4 regions of the Streptomyces sp. NPDC001515 genome follow, and region 1 is predicted to be linked to each of the others. Evidence: riboswitches for the same ligand, from Rfam matches in the RefSeq annotation. Region 1 holds a riboswitch; each other region holds the start of a gene.
What was found. A riboswitch is a leader RNA that binds a small molecule or an ion and turns the genes downstream of it on or off. The one in region 1 is predicted to bind cyclic di-AMP.
Positions count from the first base shown of each region.

Region 1 (4,317 bases):
GCCGTGCCGAGGGATTTGCCTGGGAGGCAAGAAATTTGCCTCTCAGGAAAGTTCCTGGCCCAATAGGAGTATGAATCCTCCGGAAGGAGGGGTGGCCGACGAGCTGCCCGGGGTCGCGCCCCGTCTGCGCGATCTGCGTCGCAGTCGTGGTCTCACCCTGGAGAGCGCCGCCCAGCGGGCCGGACTCTCGCCCGCGCATCTCTCCCGGCTCGAAACGGGCCGGCGCCAGCCCTCGCTGCCGATGCTGCTCGGTCTGGCCAGGATCTACGGTACGACGGTCTCCGAGCTGCTGGGCGAGATGCCCCCCGAACGTGACGCGATCGTGCGCGGCCGGAGGTTCGAGGGCGCCGAGGCCGACGGCTGGACGTACCAGCAGGCCGGGGGGTCGGGCCGGGCGATGCAGGCGCTGCGCGTCCTCGTTCCGTACGGGGCCCAGAGCGATCTGGTGCGCGTCCATCCCGGCGAGGAGTGGCTGTACGTCCGGAGCGGGCACCTGCGGGTGGTCCTCGGTGAATCCGCGCACGACCTCGCGCCCGGCGACAGCGCGCACTTCGACTCGCTCACCCCGCACCGGATCACGGCCACGGGACGTGAGGGCGCCGAACTGCTCTTCGTCCACACCCTGCTGCAGAGCCCCGCCGCCGAGCTGTGTCTCGGCGGCGGCGTCCACCGTGCCTGAGGCACCGCCCCGCCACCGGCCCCCGGGCCGGCAGAGAGGAACCGTCATGTCGGATTCCGAGAACTACGACCCGCTCACCCCGGCGCGGAGCAGGAGCGGCGACCCGCAGGAGAAGAAGATGCCCCGGGGGCTCGTCATCAGGCTCTTCGCCTACCTGGTGGCCGGGCACGTCATCGCGGGCTTTCTCTATCTGCTGTTCGCCGTGGGGATGCACAACCAGTAGCGAACGGGGCGCCCCCGCCGGGCGGGGGCGCCGTGGCCGGGATCAGATCCCGTCGAGCAGCCGCTCGCGCAGCCGCTCGCGCGTCCGCGGAGCGAGCTTCAGCCCGTCCGCGAGGTAGCGGTCGGTGCCGCCCCAGGTGGAGTCGATCGTGTCGAAGGCCGCGGCGAGGTAGTCGCGGTGGGCCCCGAAGAGCGGATTGAGCAGTTCCATCACCTCGGGCGACATTCCGGCGGGGGAGGTGTCGCTGCGGCGGACCCGGTAGCGGCGGTGGGCGTCGTTGGACTTGAGGTAGTCGGCCTCGATGGCGTCGCGCTCGACGCCGACCGCGAGCAGGGCCACGGCGATCGAGAGCCCCGCCCGGTCCTTGCCGGCCGCGCAGTGCATCAGCGCCGGAACGCTGTCCTCGGCCAGGGCGTGCAGGACCCGGCTGTGCTCGGCGGTGCGCTCCAGGATGATCCGGCGGTACGAGGCGATCATGCGGTCGGTGCCCTTGCCGTCGGCCAGGATCGACCGCAGTTCCGCCATGTCGCCGTCGCGGACCATCCGCCAGAACTCGGCCCCGTCGGCGGGGTCGCTGAGCGGGATGCTCACATTGCGCACGCCCGGCAGTTCCACGTCCAGCCCGTCGAGCTTGTGGTCGGCGCCGTTGCGGAAGTCGAAGACCGTGTGCAGGCCGAGGCCCGAGAGGAAGGCGGCGTCCTCGGGGGTGGCGTTCGCCAGGTGGCCGCTGCGGTAGAGCCGCCCGAAACGCACCCTGCGCCCGTCGGTGGTGGGGAGCCCGCCCACGTCGCGGAAGTTGCGGACCCCGGTCAGCTCGGGCTCCGTCGGCGGGGTCTGCGGCAGCTGCTGCGTCACGTTCACTCCTGGAGGCTCGGTCGCCGGCGCGGGTCGCCGGAGCGTTCACTTCCGTGACGATACGACATTGTTTCGTCGGGCAATCATCTCGGCTCCGGCCTTCTCCTCCGGCCTTCTCCCGGCGCTCGTCGCGGCTTCCCGAAGCCGCCGCGCGGGCCGTCCCGGAGCCCCGGTCGCGCGCCAGGGGGCCCCGGACGGGGGCGGTGGCCATGACATGTCCGATTTGGTGCATATGGTCGAACGTGCCCTGATTGCACGGGAGATGGTCCGGCCCTCGTGAGCGGGATCATATCCGTGACGGTGTGTGGTGACGCGCCCGTGGGGTATTCCCCGACGCCTCGCGGAAAGCCAAGATCCGTAATCCACGGAGGGTGACCGGAATTCCGCGCCGGGATTCGGGCGGGGAATCCGCCGCGCAAGCGATGGCTTGTTTCCGCCGTCCCGGCTCGCTTACGTTCCATGTCAATCCGGACGGACCGCCTAATCCTGCCGCCGACCGGAATTCGCACTCACTCACCGCGTGGCAGGAGCGGGGGAACCAGGTAGGCCGCCGTCCGGAATTCCGGACGGCTCGGGGTGAAGTCGCGCCCGCCGCGACCGGACATCTCCAGTCCGAACCCGACAGCTCACCTCGCAGGCGCCGGAGAGGAAATCCTTCATGCCCATGTCGGGTAAGCACCGCCGTCCCAAGTCCAGCACCATCGCCCGCGGCGTCGTCGTGGCCAGCGCCGGCGGAGCCGTCATCGCGCTCCCGCTCCTCGGTGCCACCGGTGCCAACGCCGCGGAGCAGACCGCTCCCGCCGCGAAGACCGTCGCCGCGCACGCCACCCCGGCCAAGCCGGCCGCCGCCCAGCAGGCCGGCGCCACCACGTACTCCGTCGTCTCCGGCGACTACCTCTCGAAGATCGCCGCCGAGCACCACGTCAAGGGCGGCTGGCAGAAGCTGTACCAGGACAACCGCGAGGTCGTCGGCGAGAACCCGAGCCTGATCTTCCCGGGCATGAAGCTGACCCTCGGTGCGAAGAGCTGGGGCCACTCCGCCGGCGCGTCCGCCACCGCGAAGGCTCCCGCCGCGAAGGCCCCGGCCGCCGCCGAGTCCAAGGCCCCCGCCGCCTCCGCCCCGGCCTCCTCCGGCTCCTCGGACGCCCAGGAGAGCACCGCCCCGGCCGCCCAGAGCAACGGCTCCGGTTATGTCCACCCGGTCCCGGGCAACCACACCACCGCCTACCGCGCCTCCGGCTCCAACTGGTCCAGCGGCAGCCACACCGGCATCGACTTCCCCGTCTCCACCGGCACCAGCGTGAAGGCCATCACCTCCGGCACCGTCGTCACCGCCGGCTGGGGCGGCGCGTACGGCAACCAGGTCGTCATCAAGCACGCCGACGGCCACTACTCCCAGTACGGCCACATGTCCTCGCTCTCCGTCTCGGCGGGCCAGACCGTGACCGCGGGCCAGCAGGTCGGCCTCTCCGGCTCGACCGGCAACGCCACCGGCCCGCACCTCCACTTCGAGGTCCGCACGGGCCCGGAGTACGGCTCGGACATCGACCCGATCGCCTACCTGGCGTCGCACGGGATCAACGTCTGATTCCCCAGGCGGTACGGGGCCGGTGAACCGGACCCGGCAATAGGTAGAGGGACGGTGCGCGGCGGCGCGACCGTCCCTCTGCTTATTCCCCCTTTACCAAAACCTGACCGGGTGGTCTATCTCACCACCCGTCAACCCCTTATTACGGTCGCGTAGGTCACATTCGGCGGTGCAGGATATGCCCTTGTGGCAGACGATTCGAACAACATCAAGCAGGGCGCCGGACGACGACAGGGCGCCATCGAGTCGTACGCGGCGATTGGCGACAGCTTCACCGAGGGCGTCGGCGACCCCGGCCCCGACGGAACCTTCGTCGGCTGGGCGGACCGCTTCGCGGTCCTCCTCGCGGACCAGCTCCCGGACCCCGGAACGGCCCACGGGAACTTCCGCTACGCCAATCTCGCCGTACGAGGACGCCTCCTCGACCAGATCGTCGAGGAGCAGGTGCCGCGCGCCAAGGAACTCGCCCCCGATCTGGTGAGCTTCTGCGCCGGCGGCAACGACATCATCCGGCCGGGAACCGACCCGGACGACGTGGCCGAGCGCTTCGAGCGCGCGGTCGCCGATCTGACCGGAGCGGTCGGCACCGTCATGGTGACCACCGGCTTCGACACCCGCGGGGTGCCGGTCCTGCGCCATCTGCGCGGCAAGATCGCCACGTACACCGCCCATGTGCGGGCCATCGCCGACCGCTACGACTGCCCGGTGCTCGACCTGTGGTCGCTGCGCTCGGTCCAGGACCGGCGTGCCTGGGACAACGACCGGCTCCACCTCTCGCCCGAGGGGCACACCCGGGTCGCCCTGCGCGCCGCCCAGGTCCTCGGCTACGAGGTGCCCGCCGACCCGGACCAGGCGTGGCCGCCGCAGGACCCGCGCGGCACGCTCGAAGTGCGCCGCGACGACATCCACTGGGCGCGCGAATACCTCGTGCCGTGGATCGGCCGGCGGCTGCGCGGCGAGTCCTCGGGCGAC
Region 1 is NZ_JBSFHN010000033.1:86,830-91,146, reverse strand. Features, by position in the region: gene ACWCXC_RS29375 (helix-turn-helix domain-containing protein) at 71-679, shown strand; gene ACWCXC_RS29370 (DUF6126 family protein) at 726-902, shown strand; gene ACWCXC_RS29365 (tyrosine-protein phosphatase) at 945-1,757, opposite strand; cyclic di-AMP (ydaO/yuaA leader) riboswitch at 2,258-2,412, shown strand; gene ACWCXC_RS29360 (M23 family metallopeptidase) at 2,416-3,345, shown strand; gene ACWCXC_RS29355 (SGNH/GDSL hydrolase family protein) at 3,532-4,317, shown strand, end outside.

Region 2 (4,317 bases), on a different contig from region 1:
GATCGGTTCGATGGCCGACCTCGACGCCGCGACGCTGGAGGACGCCCGGACGTTCTTCCGTACGTACTACGCGCCGAACAACGCGGTGCTCTCGGTCGTCGGCGACATCGACCCCGAGCAGACCCTCGCCTGGATCGAGAAGTACTTCGGCTCGATCCCCTCGCACGACGGCAAGCGGCCGCCGCGCGACGGCGCGCTGCCCGAGACCATCGGCGGTGAGCTGCGGGAGGAGGTCCGCGAGGAGGTTCCGGCGCGGGCCCTGATGGCCGCCTACCGGCTGCCCCACGACGGCACCCGGGAGTGCGACGCCGCGGACCTCGCGCTGACCGTGCTCGGCGGCGGCGAGTCCTCCCGGCTGCACAACCGCCTGGTCCGCCGCGACCGGACGGCCGTGGCCGCCGGATTCGGGCTGCTGCGCCTCGCGGGCGCGCCCTCGCTCGGCTGGCTGGACGTCAAGACGTCCGGCGGCGTCGAGGTGGCGCGGATCGAGGCCGCGGTCGACGAGGAGCTGGCCCGGTTCGCCGAGGAGGGCCCCACCCCCGAGGAAATGGAACGCGCCCAGGCCCAGTTGGAGCGCGAGTGGCTGGACCGCCTCGGCACCGTCGCGGGCCGCGCGGACGAACTGTGCCGGTACGCGGTGCTGTTCGGCGACCCCCAGCTCGCCCTGACCGCCGTGCACCGGGTCCTCGACGTCACCGCCGACGAGGTCAAGGCCGCCGCCAGGGCCCAGCTGCGGCCCGACAACCGGGCGGTCCTGGTCTACGAGCCGGTGGAGCCGGCCGACGAGGCGGACGCCGACACCGACACCGACGCGCACGAGGGGGCGGACCAGTGACCGACGCTGCCGCGACTGGAGTTTCGATGCAGTACCACCCGCAGCCCGCCCCGGGCACGGCCCGCCCCTGGGCCTTCCCCGCCCCCGAGCGCGGCGCGCTGCCCAACGGGCTCACGGTGCTGCGCTGCCACCGCCCCGGCCAGCAGGTCGTCGCCGTCGAGATCTTCCTCGACGCCCCGCTGGACGCCGAGCCCGAGGGCCTGGACGGCGTCGCCACGATCATGGCGCGCGCCCTGTCCGAGGGCACCGACAAGCACAGCGCCGAGGAGTTCGCGGCCGAGCTGGAGCGGTGCGGCGCCACCCTGGACGCCCACGCCGACCACCCCGGCCTCCGGGTCTCCCTGGAGGTCCCGGCCTCCCGGCTGCCCAAGGCACTCGGCCTGGTCGCCGAGGCGCTGCGCGCCCCCGCCTTCGCCGACAGCGAGATCGAGCGCCTGGTGGGCAACCGGCTGGACGAGATCCCGCACGAGCAGGCCAACCCCGCCCGACGGGCCGCCAAGCAGCTCTCCAAGGAGCTCTTCCCGGCCACCGCCCGGATGTCCCGGCCCCGCCAGGGCACCGAGGAGACCGTGGCCCGGATCGACGCCGGGGCCGTGCGCGCCTTCTACGACGCCCACGTCCGGCCGTCCACCGCCACGGCCGTGGTCGTCGGTGACCTCACCGGCATCGACCTGGACGGACTGCTCGCGGACACCCTCGGCGACTGGTCGGGCAACACCGTCGAGCCCCGGCCGGCCCCGGCCATCACCGGCGACGACACCGGCCGCGTGGTGATCGTGGACCGTCCGGGCGCTGTGCAGACGCAGCTGCTGATCGGCCGGATCGGCGCCGACCGCCATGACAGCGTCTGGCCAGCCCAGGTGCTCGGCACCTACTGCCTCGGCGGCACGCTGACCTCCCGGCTCGACCGGGTGCTGCGCGAGGAGAAGGGCTACACCTACGGCGTGCGGGCCTTCGCCCAGGTGCTGCGCTCCACCGCTCCGGACTCGGCTTCCGGGGCGACGGGCGCCGCGATGCTCGCGATCAGCGGTTCGGTCGACACGGAATCCACCGGTCCGGCGCTGGACGACCTGTGGAAGGTGCTGCGCACGCTGGCCGCCGAGGGGCTGACGGACGCCGAGCGCGAGACGGCCGTGCAGAACCTCGTGGGGGTCGCCCCGCTGAAGTTCGAGACGGCGGCCTCCGTCGCGGGCACCCTCGCCGACCAAGTCGAGCAGCATCTGCCCGACGACTACCAGGCCACGCTCTACGCCCGGCTCGCCGAGACCGGCACGGTGGAGGCGACCGCCGCCGTCGTGAACGCGTTCCCGGTGGACCGTCTCGTCACGGTGCTGGTGGGGGACGCCTCGCAGATCGCGGAGCCCGTCCGGGCCCTGGGCATCGGAGAGGTGTCGGTCGTCACGGGCTGAGGCACGGCCGGCCCGGACGCGTCCGGGGAGAACGGTAACGGCACCAAGGGGGATGGATCGCGCGGAGAGAGTTCCGTGCGGTCCATCCCTTTTGTCCGTCACGAAGGGAAAGGTGCACATTTGCCCTGTGGGATGTGCGACAAAAGCGGCTGTCCGTTTGGTCCGCGTCCGCGCCGCCGCTTAGCGTCGGCTCCGCTGTCCGCACCCGTATGCCGCATCCGTGACGTACCGGGCAGCCATCGCCGAGTCCCCGTCAGGCGCGAGCCCGGGGAGCCGGGGACCCACGCAGTCCCTGGGGTGAATCGGACGCCGGCGCCCCCGGACCCGGGCCGCGGCATCCGTAGGAGACCTTCCTGCTCCGAACCCGTCAGCTAACCCGGTAGGCGAGAAGGAAGGAAAGGACCAGCCACTCCATGGCGTTCACCCGTGCCTCCGGGAAGCACCGTGCCCCGGGCCGTCTGAGCCGCGCCGGCGCGAAGACCGTCGGCATCGCGACCCTCGCCACCACCGGCGTCGTCGGCGCACTGGCCTCCCCGTCGGTCGCCGCCGACGCCGAGACCCCCGTCACCGACACCGGCCTCACCCAGGTCATCGCCATCGAGCGGGACCTCGCCGACCGCGTCGACGCCCAGGCCCAGGCGCAGCGGCGCCAGGCCGAGGCCGCCGCCGAGAAGCGGGCGAAGGCCGAGGCGGCCGCCCAGAAGAAGGCCGAGGCGAAGAAGAAGGCCCAGGCCCGGGCCGAGGCGAGGAAGAAGGCCCGCGCCGCCGCCGAGGCCCGCGCCGAGGAGGCCCGCGAGACCGCAGCCCGCGCCGCCCGCTCCGCCGAGCGCGCCCGCCTCGGCGCGTACCGGCTCCCCGTCGCCGGCACGTACGTCTCCACCGGCTACAAGTCGAGCAGTTCCCTCTGGTCCTCCGGCAGCCACTCCGGCATCGACTTCCACGCCGCCTCCGGCAGCCCCGTCGTCGCCGTCGGCGCCGGCACGGTCGTCGAGGCCGGCTGGGGCGGCGCGTACGGGAACAACATCGTGCTGCGGATGAGCGACGGCACGTACACCCAGTACGGCCATCTGTCCTCGATCGGTGTCTCCGTCGGCCAGGGCGTCGCCGCCGGGCAGCGGATCGGGCTCTCCGGCTCCACCGGCAACTCGACCGGCCCGCACCTCCACTTCGAGGCGCGCACCACGCCCTCGTACGGCTCCGACATGGACCCGATCGCCTACCTCCGGGCCCACGGCGTCTCCCTCTGAGACCCGCGACGCCCCGAAGGCCCCGGCGCGCACCGCCGGGGCTTCGGCATCTCCGGGAGGGGTGGTGGCGCGTGGGGGTCACCCCCTCGCCGCCGAGGACCGGGGCCAAAAGATATTCATGAATGAACTCCCGGCATCGGAAATGCGACCGCATTGTCATAGAGTCGCGGGACAGGTGTCGATCGGCCGCGATCCGCGGGGATGAGGGCGGGGGTTCGGACATGCGTATTCCGGCGCATTCGGTATGCACGGCCATTCGTGAAGACATTGTCTCGGGTGTCTTCGAGCGCGGCAGCCGGCTGACCGAGGAGGTGCTGGCACGCCGGTACGGGGTCTCCCGCGTCCCGGTGCGCGAGGCGCTGCGCACCCTGGAGTCGGAGGGGTTCGTGGTCACCCGCAGACACGCCGGGGCCTGTGTCGCCGAGCCCACCGAGCAGGAGGCCGTCGACCTCCTGGAGATGCGGACGCTGCTGGAGCCGCTGGGCGCGGCCCGTGCCGCGCGGCGCCGTACCGAGGCGCATCTGAAGGTGCTCCGGGGCCTGGTCAGGCTCGGTCAGGAGCGGGCCAGGCGCGGTGAGGGCGAGGATCTGCGGTCCCTGGGCACCTGGTTCCACGAGACGCTCGCCCAGGCCTCCGGCAGTCCGGGCCTCATCGCCCTGCTCACCCAGCTGCGCCACAAGATCGCCTGGATGTACACGGTCGACCCGCCGTCCCGGCCGGCCGACGCCTGGGCCGAGTACGGGGCGATCGTGGACGCCGTGGCGCGCGGCGACGCCGAACGGGCCAGGGCCCTGACCGCCCAGCACGCCGAGCGGGCCGGGGCCGC
Region 2 is NZ_JBSFHN010000010.1:104,604-108,920, reverse strand. Features, by position in the region: gene ACWCXC_RS13430 (M16 family metallopeptidase) at 1-835, shown strand, start outside; gene ACWCXC_RS13425 (M16 family metallopeptidase) at 862-2,244, shown strand; cyclic di-AMP (ydaO/yuaA leader) riboswitch at 2,475-2,644, shown strand; gene ACWCXC_RS13420 (M23 family metallopeptidase) at 2,658-3,491, shown strand; gene ACWCXC_RS13415 (GntR family transcriptional regulator) at 3,713-4,317, shown strand, end outside.
Region 2: another riboswitch for cyclic di-AMP. It lies ahead of ACWCXC_RS13420 (M23 family metallopeptidase); the one in region 1 lies ahead of ACWCXC_RS29360 (M23 family metallopeptidase).

Region 3 (4,317 bases), on a different contig from region 1:
CGACCGGGATCGAGGAACTGCTGCGGTACGACGGGCCGGTGGAGCTGGCGACCTGGCGGTACGCCACCGAGGCGCTGACCATCGGCGGGCAGCGGGTGGCCGAGGGCGATCCGGTGCTCGTGGTGCTGGCCGCCGCCGACCGGGACCCGGAGCGCTTCGCGGGTCCGGACACGCTGGACCTCGCACGGCGTGACAACCCGCACCTGGGATACGGACACGGCATCCACTACTGCCTCGGGGCCCCGCTCGCCCGGCTGGAGGGCCAGACGGCCCTCGCCACCCTGCTGAAACGTCTTCCGGACCTCCGGCTTGCCGGGGAATCGGCCGATTTGCGCTGGCGCGGTGGGCTGATCATGCGCGGACTGCGCACCCTTCCGGTCGAGTTCGGTCCGGAAGCGGGCACGGGCGGAAGGTGACTTTCTGTCAACTCTGTGATGTCGGCGTGATCTGCGCTGCATCGACTTGTGACATCCGTTCGAGTCCCGCTAGGTTCACCGTTCGACCCACCCGTCACACGGAAGGCATCCCCATGGGCTCCGCGAACGGCAGGCACCGTCGTCCCCGACAGGCTCCCGCCATCGTCGTCGCCGCAGGCGTGACCGGCTCGGCCCTCGCGATCCCGCTGCTCGGCGCCGCGGGCGCCCACGCGGCGGACGCCTCGACCTGGGACCGGGTGGCCGAGTGCGAGAGCGGCGGGATGTGGAGCGCCGACCTCGGCAACGGCTCCTACGGCGGCCTCCAGTTCTCCCCGGAGCTGTGGAAGGCGTACGGCGGCGAGTCCTACGCCGAGCGCGCCGACCTCGCCAGCCGCTCGCAGCAGATCGCCGTCGCCGAGAAGGTGCTGGCCGACCGGGGGCCGATGGCGTGGCCCAGCTGCGCGGTGATCTCCGGGCTCGCGACGGACGCCGGGCTGCCGGGGGTGGACCCGGGCGGCGTGCCGTCCGACGAGCCCTCCGCCGATCCGTCCGCCGACCCCTCGGCGGAGGCCGGGGCCCCGGACGACGCGACCGCGGACGGCAAGGACGCCGGGGACGCGAAGGGCGGCGCGGACGAGCGGGGCGCGGACGCCTCGCGCGGCAAGCACGCCAAGCCGGACGCCTCTCCCTCCGCCTCCACGCCCTCGGCCGGGGACGCGCGGGACGCCTCGGGGGCGGACGCCTCCGACGCCGCGCCGGGCGACGAGCGGCGGGCCGGGAGCGCCGACCGGGGCGGCAAGCACCGGGGCGCCCCCGCACCCGAGGAGACCCGGCAGTCCGGCCGCGAGGACCGCGACGCGGGGCGGCACGCCTCGCGCGGCGAGTCCGGGGCGCGCGACGCGGGGGACCCGGCCGCCGACGGCGCGTACACCGTCCGGCCCGGCGACAACCTGTGGGCGATCGCCCAGGCGCAGAAGCTGCCCGGCGGCTGGACGGCGCTCTACGAGACCAACAAGGACGAGATCGGCTCCGACCCGGACCTGATCCTGCCTGGCCAGAGCCTTGACCTGGGTGCGCCGACCGGGTGAGTCCGGCCCGGATCACCGGCTGAAAATGCCCCGGATTCCGGGGTAGTTCAGAGGCCTATGTCCCACTTTCGACCAAGTGAGACATAGGTCTCTTTGCGTGAACTGGCGTGTTGTGTCCGGGAGGTCCCGTCGCATCCGTTCCGACCTGCGCAAATGTGGGTTTGTCAGATGCAAGTACGGGATGTTTTTCCGGTATGTCCTTCTTTGAATGTCGGGGTTGGGTGTGTTTACGGTCTGAACCGCTCGCACCGCGGGCCCCGTCGACCGTCACGCCGAATCCTGCCGTCGGTCGAAGGGAACAGACGCGAAAGCGCCGTAGGCAGGAGCGGGGGACCCAGGTAGGCGCCGGACCCGGACGTCGAAGGACGCCGGGACCGGCTTGGGGTGAAGTCGCGTGCTAGGACGTGCGACCGGGCAACTCACAGGCCCGAACCCGACAGCTCACCTCGCAGGCGTCGGTGAGGAGAAGTCTCGATGCTGCTCAACCGCAAGGCCAACAAGCACCGCCGCCCCTCCAAGGCCGTCCGGATCGCCACGCTCGCCGGCGTCGCCGGTGCCGCCGTCGCCGTTCCGCTGATGGGCGCGACCGGCGCCTCCGCCGCCTCGGTGGCCACGTGGGACGCCGTCGCCCAGTGCGAGTCCGGTGGCAACTGGTCCATCAACACCGGCAACGGCTACTACGGCGGCCTCCAGTTCTCCCAGTCCAGCTGGGCCGCCGCCGGCGGTACCCAGTACGCCCCCCGCGCCGACCTGGCCACCAAGGCCCAGCAGATCGCCACCGCCGAGAAGCTGCTCGCCCTCCAGGGTCCGGGCGCCTGGGCCTGCGCCGGCGCCGGCAACCTGACCAACGACGGCGTCGACCCGGGCGTCGACACCGGCTCCTCCGCCGCCACGACGGAGCAGGCCCCCAAGCAGGAGGCCGCGCCGCAGAAGCAGGCCGAGCGCACCGAGGCCCCGGCCACCAACCGCTCGGAGCGCACCCCCGCCCCGGCGAAGAGCGAGCCGAAGAAGGCCGCGAAGACCGTGACCACCCCGACCGGCGCGAAGGTCGCCAAGGGCGACGGCGAGTACAAGGTCGTCACCGGCGACTCGCTGAGCAAGATCGCCGCCGACCACGGCGTCGAGGGCGGCTGGCAGCGCCTCTTCGAGCTGAACAAGGACATCGTCAAGGACGCCGACCTGATCTACCCGGGTCAGCAGCTCCACCTGACGAAGTAGTCGCGACCCCTCCTCGTCGACGGCTCCGGACACCCCGGCCCGGTGCGCACCCTCCCCCCGTGCGCGCCGGGCCGGGGTCCGCTCGTTCGGGCCGGGGACCGTTCAACTGTTGTCGTTACCCGTCAGTAGATTTCTTCCCTTTCATCCCGCTGTGCCCGCGCTTGGGTCCTTTTTCGTCCCAGGGGTCGGGCGGTCGGCCGACGCAGGCCGCCGGGCCGGTTAGGCTCGTGTCGCAAGGCCCACGTGGCCCCGCACCCCAAGCGTCATATCCCAGAAGGAGATGCCTCGTGCCGTCCATCGACGTCGTCGTAGCCCGGGAAATCCTCGACTCCCGCGGAAACCCCACGGTCGAGGTCGAGGTCGGCCTCGACGACGGCTCCACCGGCCGTGCCGCCGTTCCGTCCGGCGCCTCCACCGGTGCCTTCGAGGCCATCGAGCTTCGTGACGGAGACCCCAACCGCTACCAGGGCAAGGGCGTCGAGAAGGCCGTCCTCGCCGTCATCGAGCAGATCGGCCCGGAGCTCGTCGGCTACGACGCCACCGAGCAGCGCCTGATCGACCAGGCGATGTTCGACCTGGACGCCACCGAGAACAAGGGCTCGCTCGGCGCCAACGCCATCCTCGGCGTCTCGCTCGCCGTGGCCCACGCCGCCTCCGAGGCCTCGGACCTGCCGCTCTTCCGCTACCTCGGCGGCCCGAACGCGCACCTGCTGCCCGTTCCGATGATGAACATCCTCAACGGCGGTTCGCACGCGGACTCCAACGTGGACATCCAGGAGTTCATGATCGCCCCGATCGGCGCGGAGTCCTTCTCCGAGGCGCTGCGCTGGGGTGCCGAGGTCTACCACACCCTGAAGAAGGTCCTGAAGACCAAGGGCCTGTCCACCGGTCTCGGCGACGAGGGCGGCTTCGCGCCGAACCTGGAGTCCAACCGCGCCGCCCTCGACCTCATCGTCGAGGCCATCAAGGAGGCCGGCTACGCCCCGGGCAAGGACATCGCGCTCGCGCTCGACGTCGCCGCCTCGGAGTTCTACAAGGACGGGAAGTACGAGTTCGAGGGCAAGTCCCGCTCGGCCGCCGAGATGACCGAGTACTACGAGGAGCTGGTCTCCGCGTACCCGCTGGTCTCCATCGAGGACCCGCTGTACGAGGACGACTGGGCCGGCTGGAAGGTCATCACCGACAAGCTCGGCAGCAAGGTGCAGATCGTCGGTGACGACCTCTTCGTCACCAACCCGGAGCGCCTGGCCCGCGGCATCGAGGAGGGCTCCGCCAACGCCCTGCTCGTCAAGGTCAACCAGATCGGTTCGCTGACCGAGACCCTGGACGCCGTCGAGCTGGCCCAGCGCAACGGCTTCAAGTGCATGATGTCGCACCGCTCCGGCGAGACCGAGGACGTCACCATCGCGGACCTCGCCGTCGCCGTGAACTGCGGCCAGATCAAGACCGGCGCCCCGGCCCGCTCGGACCGCGTCGCCAAGTACAACCAGCTGCTGCGCATCGAGGAGATCCTCGACGACGCCGCCGTGTACGCCGGCCGCTCGGCGTTCCCGCGCTTCAAGGGCTGACCCGGTCCGGGCAACCGACCCGGCCTC
Region 3 is NZ_JBSFHN010000004.1:42,695-47,011, reverse strand. Features, by position in the region: gene ACWCXC_RS06785 (cytochrome P450 family protein) at 1-416, shown strand, start outside; gene ACWCXC_RS06780 (transglycosylase family protein) at 530-1,504, shown strand; cyclic di-AMP (ydaO/yuaA leader) riboswitch at 1,806-1,974, shown strand; gene ACWCXC_RS06775 (transglycosylase family protein) at 1,979-2,722, shown strand; gene eno (phosphopyruvate hydratase) at 3,010-4,290, shown strand.
Region 3: another riboswitch for cyclic di-AMP. It lies ahead of ACWCXC_RS06775 (transglycosylase family protein); the one in region 1 lies ahead of ACWCXC_RS29360 (M23 family metallopeptidase).

Region 4 (4,317 bases), on a different contig from region 1:
TGGCAGCGGCGGGCGACGGCGGGCCCCGCCCTGGCGCACGCGGCGCAGGCCACCGGTCGGCTCCGCCCCCGCTTCGCCCCGCCGATACCCCCGCCGTACCCGGGCCAGGCGTACGGCCCCCGGCCGTACCCGTACCGGGGAGGCCCGGTGCCACCGCAGGGCGGCCCCCTCCCGTATCCGGCCGGTCAGCCCCCGTATCAGGGCGCTCAGGCCCCGTACCGGGCCGGGCCCGTCCCGTATCAGGGCGGCGGCCCGGTGCCGTATCGAGACGGAGGCCCGGTTCCGCCTCAGGGTGGTGGCCCGGTTCCGTACGATCCGCAGGCCGGCCCCAGGGGCTGAGGGCTCCTGGGGCCGGCCGGGGCGGGGGCGTCGGTGAGGCGTGCGGTCAGGCGGATGCCTCGGTGAGGCGGGACAGTTCCGCGTCCGTCAGGTGGAGGTCGGCGACGGCGAGCAGGGCGGGAAGCTGCTCGACGGTGCGGGCCGAGGCGATGGGCGCGGCGACGGTGGGGCGGGCGGCCAGCCAGGCCAGGGCCACGGTGGCGATCTCCGCCTCGCGTTCGGTCGCCACGGCGTCCAGTGCGGCAAGCACCTTCTGTCCGCGCTCGGACTCCAGGTGCGCGGAGGCACTGCCGGCGCGGGCGCTGTCGACGGTCGCCCCCGGGCGGTACTTGCCGGTGAGGAATCCGGCGGCGAGGGCGAAGTACGGGACGGCAGCGAGCCCGGCGCGGGCGGCGGTCTCCTGGAGTTCGCCCTCGTAGGTGTCGCGGGAGACGAGGTTGTAGTGCGGCTGGAGGGCCACGTAGCGGGCGAGTCCCTCGCGCTCGGAGAACTCCAGCGAGGCGCGCAGCCGTTCCGGGCTGATGTTGGAGGCGGCGATCTCGCGGACCTTGCCCTCCTTCACCAACTGGTCGAGCGCGGTGATGATCTCCTCGACCGGGACGGTCTCGTCGTCGAAGTGCGTGTAGTAGAGGTCGATGTGGTCGGTGCCGAGCCGGCGCAACGACTCCTCGGCACCGGCCTTGATGGTGGCGGCGGAGAGGCCTTTGTAGTCGGGGTGGGCGCCGACCTTCGTCGCCACGACCACATCCGCGCGGTTGCCGCGCGCGGCGAGCCACTTGCCGATGATGGTCTCCGACTCGCCGCCCACGTTGCCGGGGATCCAGGACGAGTAGGCGTCGGCGGTGTCGATGAAGTTGCCGCCGCCCGCCGTGTAGGCGTCGAGGACGGCGAAGGACTGCGTCTCGTCGGCCGTCCAGCCGAAGACGTTGCCGCCGAGGGAGAGCGGGAAGACCTGGAGACCGGAGGTGCCGAGGGGGCGAAGAGAAGTCATGGGGAGAACAACCCGCCGCACCCGGGCCGCTATTCCGTGCCCGGTACACAAAGACCCGCCGACGGGCACGCCCCTGCCCGGCCGGAGTGCGTAGGGGCGGGTGTGCGGGCACAGGTCTGCGGGCGGGCGTACGGGCACGGCTCTGCGGACAGACCGGCAGCCCTGACGTCGGGGGGTCAGCGTCAGGGCTGCCGGGGTTTCGCCGTACGCCTCGGGGAAGGTGTCAGACGGTCAGGCCGCGGGCGTTCAGCCAGGCCATGGGGTCGACGCCGGTGCCGTCCGCGGTGTGGACCTCTAGGTGGAGGTGCGGGCCGGTCACGTTGCCGGTCGCGCCGACGTTGCCGATGACGTCCCCGGTGGTGACCTTCTGGCCGACGCTGACGCCGATGGACGACTGGTGGCAGAACCACAGCTCCGTGCCGTCCTCCAGCTCCAGGACGGTGCGGTAGCCGTAGGACCCGGACCAGCCGGCCGACGTGATGGTGCCGGTGTGGATGGCCTTGATCGGGGTTCCCGTCGGGGCGGCGAAGTCGAGGCCGGTGTGGTAGCCGGAGGACCACATCGAACCGGCCTCGCCGTAGGTCGAGGTGATCGTGTACGAGGAGGTCGGGATGGCGTAGCTCGCGGCGAGCTTGGCCAGCCGCAGGGCCTCCGCCTTCTTCGCCGCCTCCTCGGCCGCCTTCTTCTTCTCGGCGGCGAGCCGGGCCTCGGCGGCGTCCTGCTTCTTCTTCGCCTCGGCCGCCGCCTTCTCGGCCGCGGCCTTCTCCTCGGCGGCCTTCGCCTCGGCGGCGGCGGCGTCCTGCTGCTGTTCGGCCTGCTGGAGGATGCGGGCGCGCAGCGCCTCACCGGCATCGGTGGTGCCCTGCTCGGCCTCGGCGGTGGTCACACCCGCGGAGGTCAGCGGGGCGGCGGCGATGGCCGCCTCGGCCCTCTCCTCGGGGGATTCGGCCTTGTCGGACGAGAAGAGCGCGCCCACCCCGGGCAGCGACTTCGCGGCCGGAAGATTGTCCGCGATCGAATCGGGAAGAGAAATGGAGACCGGCGGCTTGCTCTGGGCGGTGGCCATGCCACCCGCTCCGACGGCCGCGATGACACCGACACCGAGGACGGTGGAGCTGCGGGCCAGACCATTGCGCTGCTTGGCGACGCGGTGCCTGCCGCGTACGGGACGGACGGACTCCTCGGTGGGGTTCCACTCCTCCCAAGCCCGCTCGGACCCGGCCTCCTCGGCGCGGAAGTCGGCCGCGTAGGCATCGACCCGATCGGTCCCGCGCTCGGGCGCGAAGTCGTTGCCGTAGTCGTACCCGAACCGGGAAGAGGGTTCGGGGGCAGGCTTGTTGGACGCCACGGAGGCGCACTCCTTTCCTTCCTTCTCGCCTACCGGGTTAGCTGACGGGTTCGGAGCAGGAAGGTCTCCTACGGGTTCCTCCGCCTCGACGGACGAGACAGAGATGCCCGATTCACCCCATGTAGGTGGTTCCCCGGTTCCCTTGCGGAATTCGGCGCTCGCGCACGGTGCCGCCACTGACGACGGCCTGGACAACCGCGCTGCGTTATCGAACGTTAATAGACAGACGGGCTCGATTCCAAGCTGTTCCCCTTGATCGTTCCCGTCCTTGGCCTGGACTTTACGGGACACAACCGGGTGGAATCGGGCGAGTTCATCGCCCCTCGACGACCCTTCGGATTCTGACTGTGCGTCAAATGTTATGCGGAGTGGGGTCTCTCGGTTACGGTCCGTCGCCCCGCGCGTGACCCCGGCCGCCGCCTCCCTGCCCGCCGCCTCCCCTGCCGACGATCCGCACCGTCCTACGCCGGTCGGGCTGCCCCTCGGCGGGCCGGGCGACGGCGAGAAGCGCCAGGTCGTCCGTCGCCTCCCCGCCCGTGTGCAGGCGCACGTCCTCCGTCAGCGCCGTCAGCAGCTCCTCGGGGCCCGGGAAGATCCGGCCCCGCAACCGGGCGGCGGGGTCGTAGAAGACCCCCGCGCGGTCACGGGCCTCGGAGAGACCGTCCGTATAGAAGAGGAGGGTCGCGCCGGCGGGCAGCTCCCACACGTCGGTCGGGTCCGGCCACGCCCCCAGGTCCAGTCCGAGGGGCAGCGCGGGCACCGAGGGCGTCAGCACCTCCAGTGCCCCGTCGGCACGCAGCAGCAGCGGCTCGGGGTGGCCCCGGTTGACGATGCGCACCCGGCCCTCCCCCTTCGGGATCTCGGCGAGGACGGCGGTGATGAACCCCTCGGAGGCGTCGAGGCCCCCGCGTATCTCCGACTCCCGGGCCAGCGCCCGCTCCAGCCGCACCGCCACCCCCGCCAGGTCGTCCTCCCGCTCGGCCGCCTCCCGGAAGCAGCCGATGGCCACCGCCACCGCGCCGACCGCGTCCAGCCCCTTGCCCCGCACGTCTCCGACCAGCAGCCGCACCCCGTGCGGGGTGTCGGTCACCGAGAACAGGTCGCCGCCGACGTACGCGTCCGCCTGCGCCGCCTCGTACCGCGCGGCGACCCGCAGCCCCCCGACGCTCTCGGCCGGGATCGGCACCACCGCCCGCATGGCGGTCTCCGCGATGACCCGGGCGGAGGCCAGCTGCTCGTTGCTCCGCCGGACGACTCCGTTGATCAGGACGGCGAGGACGGAGACGGTGAGGACGGTGAGCAGTTCGATGACGTTCACCGGGCCGGGCAGGTCGCCGTGCGGGATCCGCAGGAGGAGCAGGGCCAGCATCGCGGCGGCGCCCGTCCGAATGGTGCCGGCCCGCGAGAAGAACGGGGCGGCGACCAGCGGAGCGGCGGCGAACAGCGGGATCGCGGTGTACCGGGGCGGGGTCAGCCCGTCGAACAGCACACCACCGACGATCATCAGCGCGGGAAGCGCGCGGACGAACCGGCGGGCCGCCACGCCTCCGGCCGGCCCGGCCCGCCGCTGCTCCCGCGTCCCCACCTGTCTGGCCTCCTGCCCGGTGCCGCCACGGCCGCGGCCGGTGCCGCGCCACCG
Region 4 is NZ_JBSFHN010000031.1:21,942-26,258, forward strand. Features, by position in the region: gene ACWCXC_RS28110 (PrsW family intramembrane metalloprotease) at 1-339, shown strand, start outside; gene ACWCXC_RS28115 (aldo/keto reductase) at 386-1,330, opposite strand; gene ACWCXC_RS28120 (M23 family metallopeptidase) at 1,554-2,678, opposite strand; cyclic di-AMP (ydaO/yuaA leader) riboswitch at 2,690-2,845, opposite strand; gene ACWCXC_RS28125 (PP2C family protein-serine/threonine phosphatase) at 3,061-4,263, opposite strand.
Region 4: another riboswitch for cyclic di-AMP. It lies ahead of ACWCXC_RS28120 (M23 family metallopeptidase); the one in region 1 lies ahead of ACWCXC_RS29360 (M23 family metallopeptidase).